Regions from separate parts of the Pseudoduganella rhizocola genome, predicted to be linked through region 1. Evidence: predicted binding sites of a transcription regulator. Region 1 holds the regulator's gene; the other holds the start of a gene.
What was found. The regulator sigma-54, encoded in region 1, starts transcription at its own class of promoters, with help from an activator protein. The targets are predictions, from matches to a motif close to TGGCANGNAANCTGCTTT.

Region 1 (5,071 bases):
TGGGCATCAAGCTGCTGCAGGAATCGGGCGTGCTGACGGCCATCATCAGCGCGCGCCGCTCGCCGCAGGTCACGGCCCGCGCCAGGGACCTGGGCATCGAATTCGTGCACCAGGGCGGCCATGACAAGCTCACGCCCTTCAAGGCCCTGCTGGCGCAGCTGAACCTGGCGGAAGAGCAGGTGGGCTTCATCGGCGACGACGTGGTGGACCTGCCCATCCTGAGCCGCGTGGGCTTTGCGGTGTCGGTGCCGAACGGCCGGCCGGAAGTGCACAGCCGCGTGCACCACATCACGGAGGCGGCCGGCGGCAAGGGCGCCGTGCGCGAAGTTTGCGAATTCGTGATGCGCGCGCAAAACAGCTATGACAAGATCCTGAACCAGTTCATGGCCTGAGGAAGAGCGATGCGTAACCAGAGGACAGCCCACCGCTTCCGCGTCTCTATTGCCATGGCGCTGGCGCTGCTGTTCGCGCTCGGCAGCTTCTGGCTGCTGGAGGTGATGAACCGCAGCGGCGAAGAGCTGCAGGCGGACCAGCGCCTGAATGAGCCGGACCAGATCATCGAGCGTTTCAGCCTGGTGCGCATGACGAAGGAAGGCAAGCCGAGCTACATCATTTCGGGCGACAGGCTCACGCACCGGCCGGTCGATGATTCCTCGGAGATCGAGAAGCCGGTGGTGCGCAGCCTGTCCGGTGAGACTCCGCCGATGGATATCCGCGCGAAGAGCGCGCGCATCGACGACGATAACAGCCGCGTGGTCCTGAGCGGCGATGTGCAGATAGACCGCGCCGCCTCCGCCACTTCGCAGGAATTCCGCCTGCGCACGCCGGAGCTGACCATCTTCCCGGACGAAGACCGGATGGAAACGAACAAGCCGGTGCAGTTCCGCCTGGGGAATGCAACGGCGACCGCCAACGGCATGCGCGCCAACAATGCCACGAGCCAGCTGCAGCTGTCCGGCCGCGGCACCATGGTGCTGCCGCCGAAGGCGCGTTGAGCAAAACGAATGGAACAAACCATGAAAAAAACACTTCTTGCTGCAGCCCTGATGCTGGGCGCCCTGGGATTCGCCAGCGCCGAAAAGGCAGACTCCTACAAGCCGACTGAAATCAAGTACGGCACGCTGGACGCCGACGACGTGCGCCAGATCTACACCTTTACCGATGACGTGACGCTGACGCGCGGCACGCTTCTGATGAAGGCCGAGAAGGCAGTCGTCACCTACACGCCGGACGGCTACCAGCTGGCCACGCTGACCGCCGGCGGCGGCAAGCGCGTGAGCTTCCGCCAGAAGCGCGACGGTCCCGGCGACCAGTGGATCGAGGGCGAGGCCGACCGCATCGAATACGACGAGAAGTCCGAACTCGTGAAGATGTATTCGCGCGCCAAGGTGCGCCGCCTGGAAGGCAGCAAGCCGAGCGACGAAGTGCAGGGCGAGTTCATCTCCTACGACAGCCGCCGCGAGTTCTTCAGCGTGCGCAATACGAGTACGGGCGACAGCAAAACCGGCGGCGGCCGCGGCACCATGGTGCTGCAGCCGAAACGCACCGAGCCAGCGGCGGGGAAATAAGCATGGAAGCACAAAGCTGCGGCAGCACCCTCATCGTTCGCGGACTGCAGAAGAGCTACGGCAAGCGCCAGGTGGTGCATGACGTGTCGCTGCAGGTGGAATGCGGCGAAGTGGTCGGCCTGCTGGGCCCCAACGGCGCCGGCAAGACCACTTCCTTCTACATGATCGTGGGCCTGGTGCCGTCCGATGCGGGCACCATCGATATCAGCGGCACCGATATCTCCAGCCTGCCTATCCACAAGCGCGCCACCATGGGCCTGTCCTACCTGCCACAGGAGGCGTCGGTGTTCCGCAAGCTGACGGTGGAGGAGAATATCCGCGCCGTGCTGGAGATCCAGAAGGTCAACGGCAAGCCGCTGACGAAGGCGGAGATCGACGAGCGCCTGAACACCCTGCTGGCCGACCTGCAGATCGAGAAGCTGCGCGAGAACCAGGCGCTGTCGCTGTCCGGCGGCGAGCGCCGCCGCGTGGAGATTGCGCGCGCGCTGGCCACCAATCCGCGCTTCGTGCTGCTGGACGAGCCCTTTGCCGGCGTGGACCCGATTGCCGTGATCGAGATCCAGCGCATCGTGCGCTTCCTCAAGGAGCGCGGCATCGGCGTGCTGATCACCGACCACAATGTGCGCGAAACGCTGGGCATCTGCGACCGCGCCTACATCATCAACCAGGGCAGCGTGCTGGCCTCCGGCCGTCCCGACGACATCATCGCCGACGAATCGGTGCGCCGCGTCTACCTCGGCGAGCACTTCCGCATGTAAGCCATGAAACAGTCCCTGCAACTGCGAACCTCGCAGCACCTCGCGCTGACACCCCAGCTGCAGCAGTCCATCCGGCTGCTGCAGCTGTCGACGCTGGAACTGCACCAGGAGCTCGAACAGCTGCTGACTGAGAACCCGCTGCTGGAACGGCTGGACGATCCGCTGGACCGCTCCGTGCGCCTGCTGGCGGATGGCGCCATCGGCCAGGCGGCGCCCACGGCCACTGCTGCCGAAGGCCCGGCCAACGAGAACACGCCGCCGGCCGATGCCGCGCCTTCCGAGCCGGAACAGTATGAAGGCGAGGGCATCGCGGAAAGCGACGGCGACTGGTCCGACGCGGGCCGGTCGAAAGCGCCGGACGACGAAGATGCGCGTCCCCAGCTGGAAGCCGGCCACCACAGCCTGCGCGAGCACCTGATGGAACAGATGCGGGTGACGGTGCTGGAACCGCGCGACCGCGCGCTGATGGAATTGATCATCGACGCGCTCGACGAAAACGGCTACCTGGAAGAGAGCCTGGAAGAGATCCACGCGCGCCTGCCGGAAGAACTCGATATCGAAATCGAGGAGCTGCAAACCTCGCTCACGCTGCTGCAAAGCTTCGACCCCGTCGGCGTGGGCGCACGCAATGCATCGGAGTGCCTGGCGCTGCAGATCAAGCGCATGCCCGGCGTCCCTCTGGTCACTCGCCGCATGGCCCTGTGCATCGTGGAGAAGCACCTGGCCTGGTTCGCCCAGCGCGACTTCAACAAGCTGAAAAAAGCGCTGGACTGCGACGACGAAGACCTGCGCGAGGCGCAGGCCGTGATCCGCCGCTGCAACCCGCATCCGGGCGCTGCCTTCTCTGCCGATGCGAGCGACTATGTGGTGCCCGACGTGGTGGTGAAAAAAGGCCGCAACGGCTGGGTCGTTACGCTGAACAACGACGTGATGCCGCGCCTGCGCGTGAACGCGCTGTATGCCAGCCTGCTCAAGCAGGGCAAGGGCGAATCGCAGATGAACGCGCAGCTGCAGGAAGCAAAGTGGCTGATCAAAAATATGCGCCAACGTTTCGACACAATTTTGCGCGTTGCACAAGCGATCGTTGAGCGGCAGAAGAATTTTTTCTCGCATGGCGCGGTTGCCATGAGACCCCTTGTGTTGCGCGAAATTGCTGATACACTGGGTTTACACGAGAGTACTATTTCTCGCGTAACAACTCAGAAATACATGCTCACCCCACATGGGATGTTTGAGTTGAAATATTTCTTTGGTAGCCACGTCGCGACTGAAGCTGGGGGTGAAGCTTCCTCGACTGCGATCCGTGCGCTGATTGTGCAATTCACAGGAGCAGAAGACCCGAAAAACCCTTTATCCGACAGTAAGATTGCGGACATGCTGGGAGAACAGGGCATGGTGATTGCGCGACGTACTGTTGCCAAGTATCGCGAAGCCCTCAAAATCCCTCCAGTCAGTCTCCGCAAGTCCTTGTAGTGAATGGGCTCGTCTGAGCTTTACCGAGCGTCAAGAGCCTGTTGAGTTACATCATCTTTTAGGAGTGTGTATGAATCTCACCATCAGTGGACATCATCTCGAAGTGACCCCCGCGATTCGCGAATACGTCCAGAACAAGCTGGAGCGCGTGAGACGCCATTTCGATCAAGTGATCGACATTGCTGTCATCCTGAGTGTAGATAACCTCACCGAGAAAGAGAAAAGGCAAAAAGCTGAAATCAACCTGCGCATGTCGGGCAAGACGGTGTACGTCGAAAGCCTCGCGCAAGACCTGTATGCCGCGATCGACACCCTGATCGACAAACTGGACCGGCAGGTCATGAAGTACAAAGACAAAGTCCAGAACCACAACCACGATGCAATCAAGCATCGCGCCGAGGTCTTCGAATCTCCGGCCAGCGCCGCATAAAAGAGCGGCCTCACCAAAACAAGGGCGCATCCGGCGCCCTTTTTTGCGCCCCTATTCCGCCACCGCCGCCGCAATCGTGTCCCGCAGCCACTTGTGCGCGGGATCGCGGTGCACGCGTTCATGCCACAGCATGGCCATTTCGTAGCCCTGCACGGCTACCGGCGCCTCCAGCTGCTGCAGTTCGGGCGCATCGCGCAGCAGGCGCGAAGGCAGCATGGCCACCAGGTCGGTGGAGGCCAGCGCCGAGCGCAGGAAGAGGAAATGCGGCACCGACAGCACCACGCGGCGCGCGGCGCCCGCCGCCGCCAGCGCTTCGTCCGTGACGCCGGTAAAACTGCCGCCGCCCGGCGACACAATCGCGTGCTCCAGCGCGCAGAACTGCTCCAGCGTGGGGCGGCGTTTCAGTTTGGGATGCCCCTTGCGCGCCACCAGCACATAGCGTTCGGTGAACAGGGCACGGCGGCGCAGGCTGGGCGGCGCATCGGCGCTTGTCTGCAATGCAAGATCGATCTCCCCTTGTTCCGCCTGGCGCGCTAGACGGCTGAGCACGGCAGGCACGACGGCCAGCCGCGCGCCGGGCGCCGCCGCCCGCAGCCGGGGCAGGGCGGGCAGCAGGATGGCCGACTCGCCATAATCGGCCGCCGCGATGCGCCAGGTATTGCTTGCGCCGGCGGGATCGAAGCTGCCGGCCGGGCCCAGCGCCTGTTCCAGCGCCTGCAGGGCCAGGCGCAGCGGCTCGCGCAGCTCTTCCGCCCGCGCCGTGGGCTGCATGCCGCGCGGACCCGGCAGCAGCAGCGGGTCGCTGAAGATATCGCGCAGCTTGGCCAGGTGCACGCTGACCG
Region 2 (5,071 bases), on a different contig from region 1:
GATGACCGCGATGTGGCGCAGGTGCTGGCGAAGCTGCGGCTGAATGGCGACGACGTCAGCGACGAAGGCCTGCTGGCGTGGCTGGAGGATGCTGGCAATCCGGCGCAACTGACGCTGGACGGCACGCTGGTGAAACGCCTTGCGCGCGATACTGTGCCGGAACGCTTCGGCTTCCATCGCCAGCCTGCTGCGTAGCAAAGTCCTTCTTCTTCTCGCCCATCGCCTCGCGGCGGCGGGCCTGCCATTCGCGCTCGCGCGCATCGATCACGGAATGATCGTAGTAGGACGCATCCGGCGCCTTGCGGGCGAGATTGAGCTGGTCGAGCGCCGCCATGGTGCCGCCCAGCAGGGAATAGGACTCGGCCAGTGCGATGTGCTGCAGCGCGATCTTGCCCAGCTTCGAATAGGCCTGCGCCAGCAGGTCCTGCAGCTCGGGCTCGCTGCGGTAAAGCTGGATCTGGTCGCGCAGGAAGCGCTCCGCGTCGGCAGCGCGCCCGCCCTTGATCAGGCCATCGGCGTACTGCCACACCAGGCCGCGCGACAGCGGGAAGCGCTTGTGCGCTTCGTCCGCTTCCGCGATGGCTTTCGCCAGCACCTCCGGCTTGTCTTCCTGATCGAGCTTGATATCGATGGACTGGAAAGCCATCATGGTTTCCGTCAGCCCCTTCGGCAGCGGTGAGCTGAATGCCCCTTTTGCCGCCGGCGCGTCGATGGTGGCGCGCGCCTTCTTCAGCCAGTCCTCCGCCGCGGCATAGTCCTTGCGCTTCTGCGACAGCAAGGACATGCCGTACTGCGCGGATGCAATCGCCTGCCGGCTTTGCTGCTCCATCTGCAGCTTGAAGAACTGCTCCGTCTCGGCCTGGCCCTTGCTGGTCTGGTCCTGCAGCACGCGGGCGCGGGCGCGGGCCAGATAGAAGTCCAGCGCATCCACGCGCTGCCGGTAAGGTGTTTCGCGGATGCGCGCCTGGATATCGGCAATGCGCTCCGTGGTCAGCGGGTGCGTCAGCAGATAGGACGGCACCAGGTCGCTGTAATTGCGCGTGGCGGTCTGCATGCGCTGGAAGAAGGCGACCATGCCGCTGGTGTCGTAGCCGGCCGCACCCATGATCTGGAAGCCGATGCGGTCCGCCTCGCGTTCCGCGTCGCGCCCGAAGTTCAGCTGGCGCTGGATGGCGACGCCCTGGCCGCCCATCATCACGCCCATTGCCGCATCAGGGCTGGATTTCGCCACCAGCGCAGCCAGCACCATGGCCGCCAGCGGAATCAGCGCATCGGTCTTCTGCTCGCCCAGCTGGCGCGCAATATGGCGCTGGCTGACGTGGCCGATCTCGTGCGACAGTACGGAGGCCAGTTCGGATTCGGTCTGCGCCGCCAGCAGCAGCGCCGAGTGCACGCCGATGAAGCCGCCGGGCAGCGCGAACGCGTTCAGCATCGGATCGCGCACCACGAAGAAGAAATAATCGTAATTGGCTTCGCCACGCGCATCGGGACGCGCCAGCACGAGATTGGTGCCGAGATTGTTCAGGTATTCGAGGATGGGCGCGTCGTCGAGATAGTCGCGGTCGAAGCGGATACTGCGCATGATTTCCTCGCCCACCTTGCGCTCGTTGACCGGCGACAGCGCCTCGCGCGAGGTATCGCCCAGCGACGGCAGGTTCGGCACATTGGTGGCGCTCAGCGCCGTTTGCGCCTGCCCAAGCGGGGCGGCGCAGGCCAGCGACACGGCAGCGGCAATCAGCAGACGGCGGGGAAAACGGGTGGCATTCACGGTGCTATCATACCTGTCATTTCTGAAATCTGGCTTATCTCCATGAGCGACACCACCAAAGAGCAGCTGACCCATTTCGACGCCACCGGACAAGCCCATATGGTCGACGTCGGCGCCAAGGCCGAGACCCACCGTATTGCCGTGGCGACCGGCAGCATCCGCATGAAGCCGGAAACGCTGGCGATTATTCTATCCGGGACGGCGAAGAAAGGGGATGTGCTGGGGATTGCCCGGATTGCCGCCATCATGGGCGCCAAGCGCACCAGCGACCTGGTGCCGCTGTGCCACCCGCTGGCCCTGACCCGCGTAACGGTCGATTTCGAAACGGACGAGGCCGCTTCCTCGGTTCACTGCCGCGCGCAGGTGGAAACCTATGGCAAGACCGGCGTGGAAATGGAGGCGCTGACTGCGGTTCAGGTGGGCCTGCTCACCGTGTACGATATGTGCAAGGCGGTTGACCGGGGCATGGTGATGAGCGACATCCGCGTGCGCGAAAAGCACGGCGGCAAATCCGGCGACTGGTCGGCCTGACGCCGCTACGCAATTGCTCAAAAAAAAACGGACCGCTGATGCGGCCCGTTCCTTGAAGCTAAGCTAGCTGATTAGATCTTCGGCAGGTACTTGGTATCGGCAGTACCGGTAACAGCGGTGGTGCAGCCCACGCCTGCGGTGCAGGTCAGGGTGTAGACAACGGTCTTGTCTTCGATGGCGGCATTGCCGGTCAGTACGGCGGTCACGGTGCCAGCGGTATCCGAGGTACCGGCGGCGGTCACCGACTTGACATAGGTGCTCTTGATGTCGGTTGCGGTTTTAAGGTTGAAATCGGTATTTGCCAGGCCTGCTTTCAGGGTGCCTTCGTTAAAGGCTTGGGCGACGGCCAGGCGAGCCGGTGCGGTAACCGAGTTCACTTCGCTGACTTTCGCTTTCAAGCTGTAGTCGGAGTAAGCAGGAATTGCCACGGCGGCCAGGATGCCGATGATGGCCACAACGATCATCAGTTCGATCAGGGTGAAGCCGGCTTGTGCCTGTTTTTTCATCATTTTCATCGATTTCATTTTGCTGCTCCTTCAGGGTTTTCATGTTGGGGGTGAGACACTGGACATACAGCAATCGCCGTGCCAGCCTGATTTTTGTCAAAATCCCCGCAAAAAATGAACCGCAAGACAAGTTATGTTGACAGAATTTGTCAAACCGCTGGTCAAGATTGTCAAAACACAGATGCAGTTTTTGGCAGCTGACGATTTTTGTCAGCCGGCGCGGAAGCTCATCCGGGTGCCGGCAAGGTCGAGCACGTCTCCGTCGGCCAGCATGCGCGGTTCGCGGCCGAGGGCAGCGCCATTCAGCAAGGCTTGCTGAGCCCCCTCGGCGTGGGCCGCAGAATAGCCCCCCACCGTGCGGGCGATCACGACGACCAGCAGGCCGGGGCGGCCGAGGCTGGTCAGGGCCTTGGTGAGCTGGAGCTGTTTGCCGGCGTTGCTGCCGTTCAGGACTTCGATGCGCGCGCCCGGCGCGGGCGGAGGCGGCGGGGCCGGACGGATGCCATCGGCCACGAAGGCGATCGTGTACTTGGCCAGCTTGATCACGTCCTTGTCCCGCAGGTGGTGCTTGGCCACGCGCTGGCCGTTGACGTAGCAGCCGTTGGTGCTGTGCAGGTCTTCCAGGAAGGAATCGTCGAGGATGGTGACGATGGCGGCGTGCTCGCCGCTGACGGTCACATGGTCCAGCACGATGTCGTTGCGCCGGCGGCGGCCGATGGTCATGCGCTCTTTGCTGAGCGGCACGGTCTGCTGCACTTCGCCGTCGAACGAGATAATCAGCTTCGCCAAACCCATCCTCCAAATAAAAACGGGAGGCCGAAGCCCCCCGCTATTATGACCAAAGCCAGGCTGGATTACAGCATTGCTTTCAGCAGACGCGCCATTTCGGACGGGTTCTTGGTCACTTTGATGCCGCAGGCTTCCATGATTTCCAGCTTGGCCTGGGCGGTGTCGGCGCCGCCGGAGATCAGCGCGCCGGCGTGGCCCATACGTTTGCCCGGAGGCGCGGTCACGCCCGCGATGAAGCCGACCACCGGCTTCTTCATGTTGTCCTTGATCCAGCGGGCGGCGTTGGCTTCGTCCGGACCGCCGATTTCGCCGATCATGATCACGGCGTCGGTGTCAGGATCGTCGTTGAACATGCGCATCACGTCGATGTGCTTCAGGCCGTTGATCGGGTCGCCGCCGATACCGACTGCCGAGGACTGGCCCAGGCCCAGCGCGGTCAGCTGGCCCACGGCTTCATAGGTCAGGGTGCCCGAACGGGACACCACGCCGATACGGCCCTTCTTGTGGATGTGGCCCGGCATGATGCCGATCTTGATTTCGTCAGGAGTGATCAGGCCTGGGCAGTTCGGGCCCAGCAGCAGGGTCTTGGAACCGGCTTTGGCCATGCGGTCTTTCACTTCCATCATGTCGCGGACAGGAATGCCTTCGGTGATGCAGATGGCCAGGTCCAGTTCAGCTTCCACGGCTTCCCAGATCGCAGCGGCTGCGCCTGCTGGCGGGACGTAGATCACGGAAACGGTGGCGCCGGTTTCCGAGGCTGCTTCCTTCACGGAACCGAAGATTGGAATGCCTTCGAAATCTTCGCCGGCCTTCTTCGGGTTCACGCCTGCTACGAAGGCGTTCTTGCCGTTCGCGTAGTCGCGGCACATGCGGGTGTGGAACTGGCCGGTCTTGCCGGTGATACCCTGGGTGATGACTTTGGTGTCTTTGTTGATCAGAATAGACATGTTGGTTCCTTAATTATTTACCTGCGGCAGCGGCGACAACGCTCTTGGCTGCGTCTTCCATGGTGTCGGCGGAGATGATAGGCAGACCGGATTCGGCCAGCATCTTCTTGCCCAGATCTTCGTTGGTGCCCTTCATGCGGACCACCAGCGGCACTTGCAGGGACACGGCTTTGGACGCGGTGATCACGCCTTCGGCGATCACGTCGCAGCGCATGATGCCGCCAAAGATGTTCACCAGGATGGCTTTCAGGCCTGGGTTCTTCAGCATGATCTTGAACGCTTCGGTCACTTTCTCGGCCGTTGCACCACCGCCCACGTCCAGGAAGTTGGCAGGCTCGCCGCCGAACAGCTTGATGGTGTCCATGGTGGCCATGGCGAGGCCGGCGCCGTTCACCAGGCAGCCGATGTTGCCGTCCAGGGAGATGTAGGCCAGGTCGAACTTCGAGGCTTCCACTTCAGCCGGGTCTTCTTCGTCCAGGTCGCGGTAGGCGACGATTTCCGGATGGCGGAACAGGGCGTTGGAGTCGAAG

Region 2: the regulator sigma-54 is predicted to act here: its motif matches at 2,872-2,889, upstream of ACJRPG_RS24440 (pilin).

Annotation. Positions count from the first base shown of each region.
Region 1 covers NZ_JBJQIK030000011.1:96,541-101,611, forward strand. Annotated here, with positions in the region: gene ACJRPG_RS21075 (KdsC family phosphatase) at 1-392, shown strand, start outside; gene lptC (LPS export ABC transporter periplasmic protein LptC) at 402-995, shown strand; gene lptA (lipopolysaccharide transport periplasmic protein LptA) at 1,017-1,568, shown strand; gene lptB (LPS export ABC transporter ATP-binding protein) at 1,571-2,326, shown strand; gene ACJRPG_RS21095 (RNA polymerase factor sigma-54) at 2,330-3,799, shown strand; gene hpf (ribosome hibernation-promoting factor, HPF/YfiA family) at 3,870-4,229, shown strand; gene ACJRPG_RS21105 (LysR family transcriptional regulator) at 4,281-5,071, opposite strand, start outside.
Region 2 covers NZ_JBJQIK030000019.1:13,686-18,756, forward strand. Annotated here, with positions in the region: gene ACJRPG_RS24425 (DUF2946 family protein) at 1-195, shown strand, start outside; partial or broken gene ACJRPG_RS24845 (M48 family metallopeptidase) at 971-1,867, opposite strand; gene moaC (cyclic pyranopterin monophosphate synthase MoaC) at 1,811-2,299, shown strand; gene ACJRPG_RS24440 (pilin) at 2,371-2,823, opposite strand; gene ACJRPG_RS24445 (FHA domain-containing protein) at 3,016-3,594, opposite strand; gene sucD (succinate--CoA ligase subunit alpha) at 3,660-4,541, opposite strand; gene sucC (ADP-forming succinate--CoA ligase subunit beta) at 4,555-5,071, opposite strand, start outside.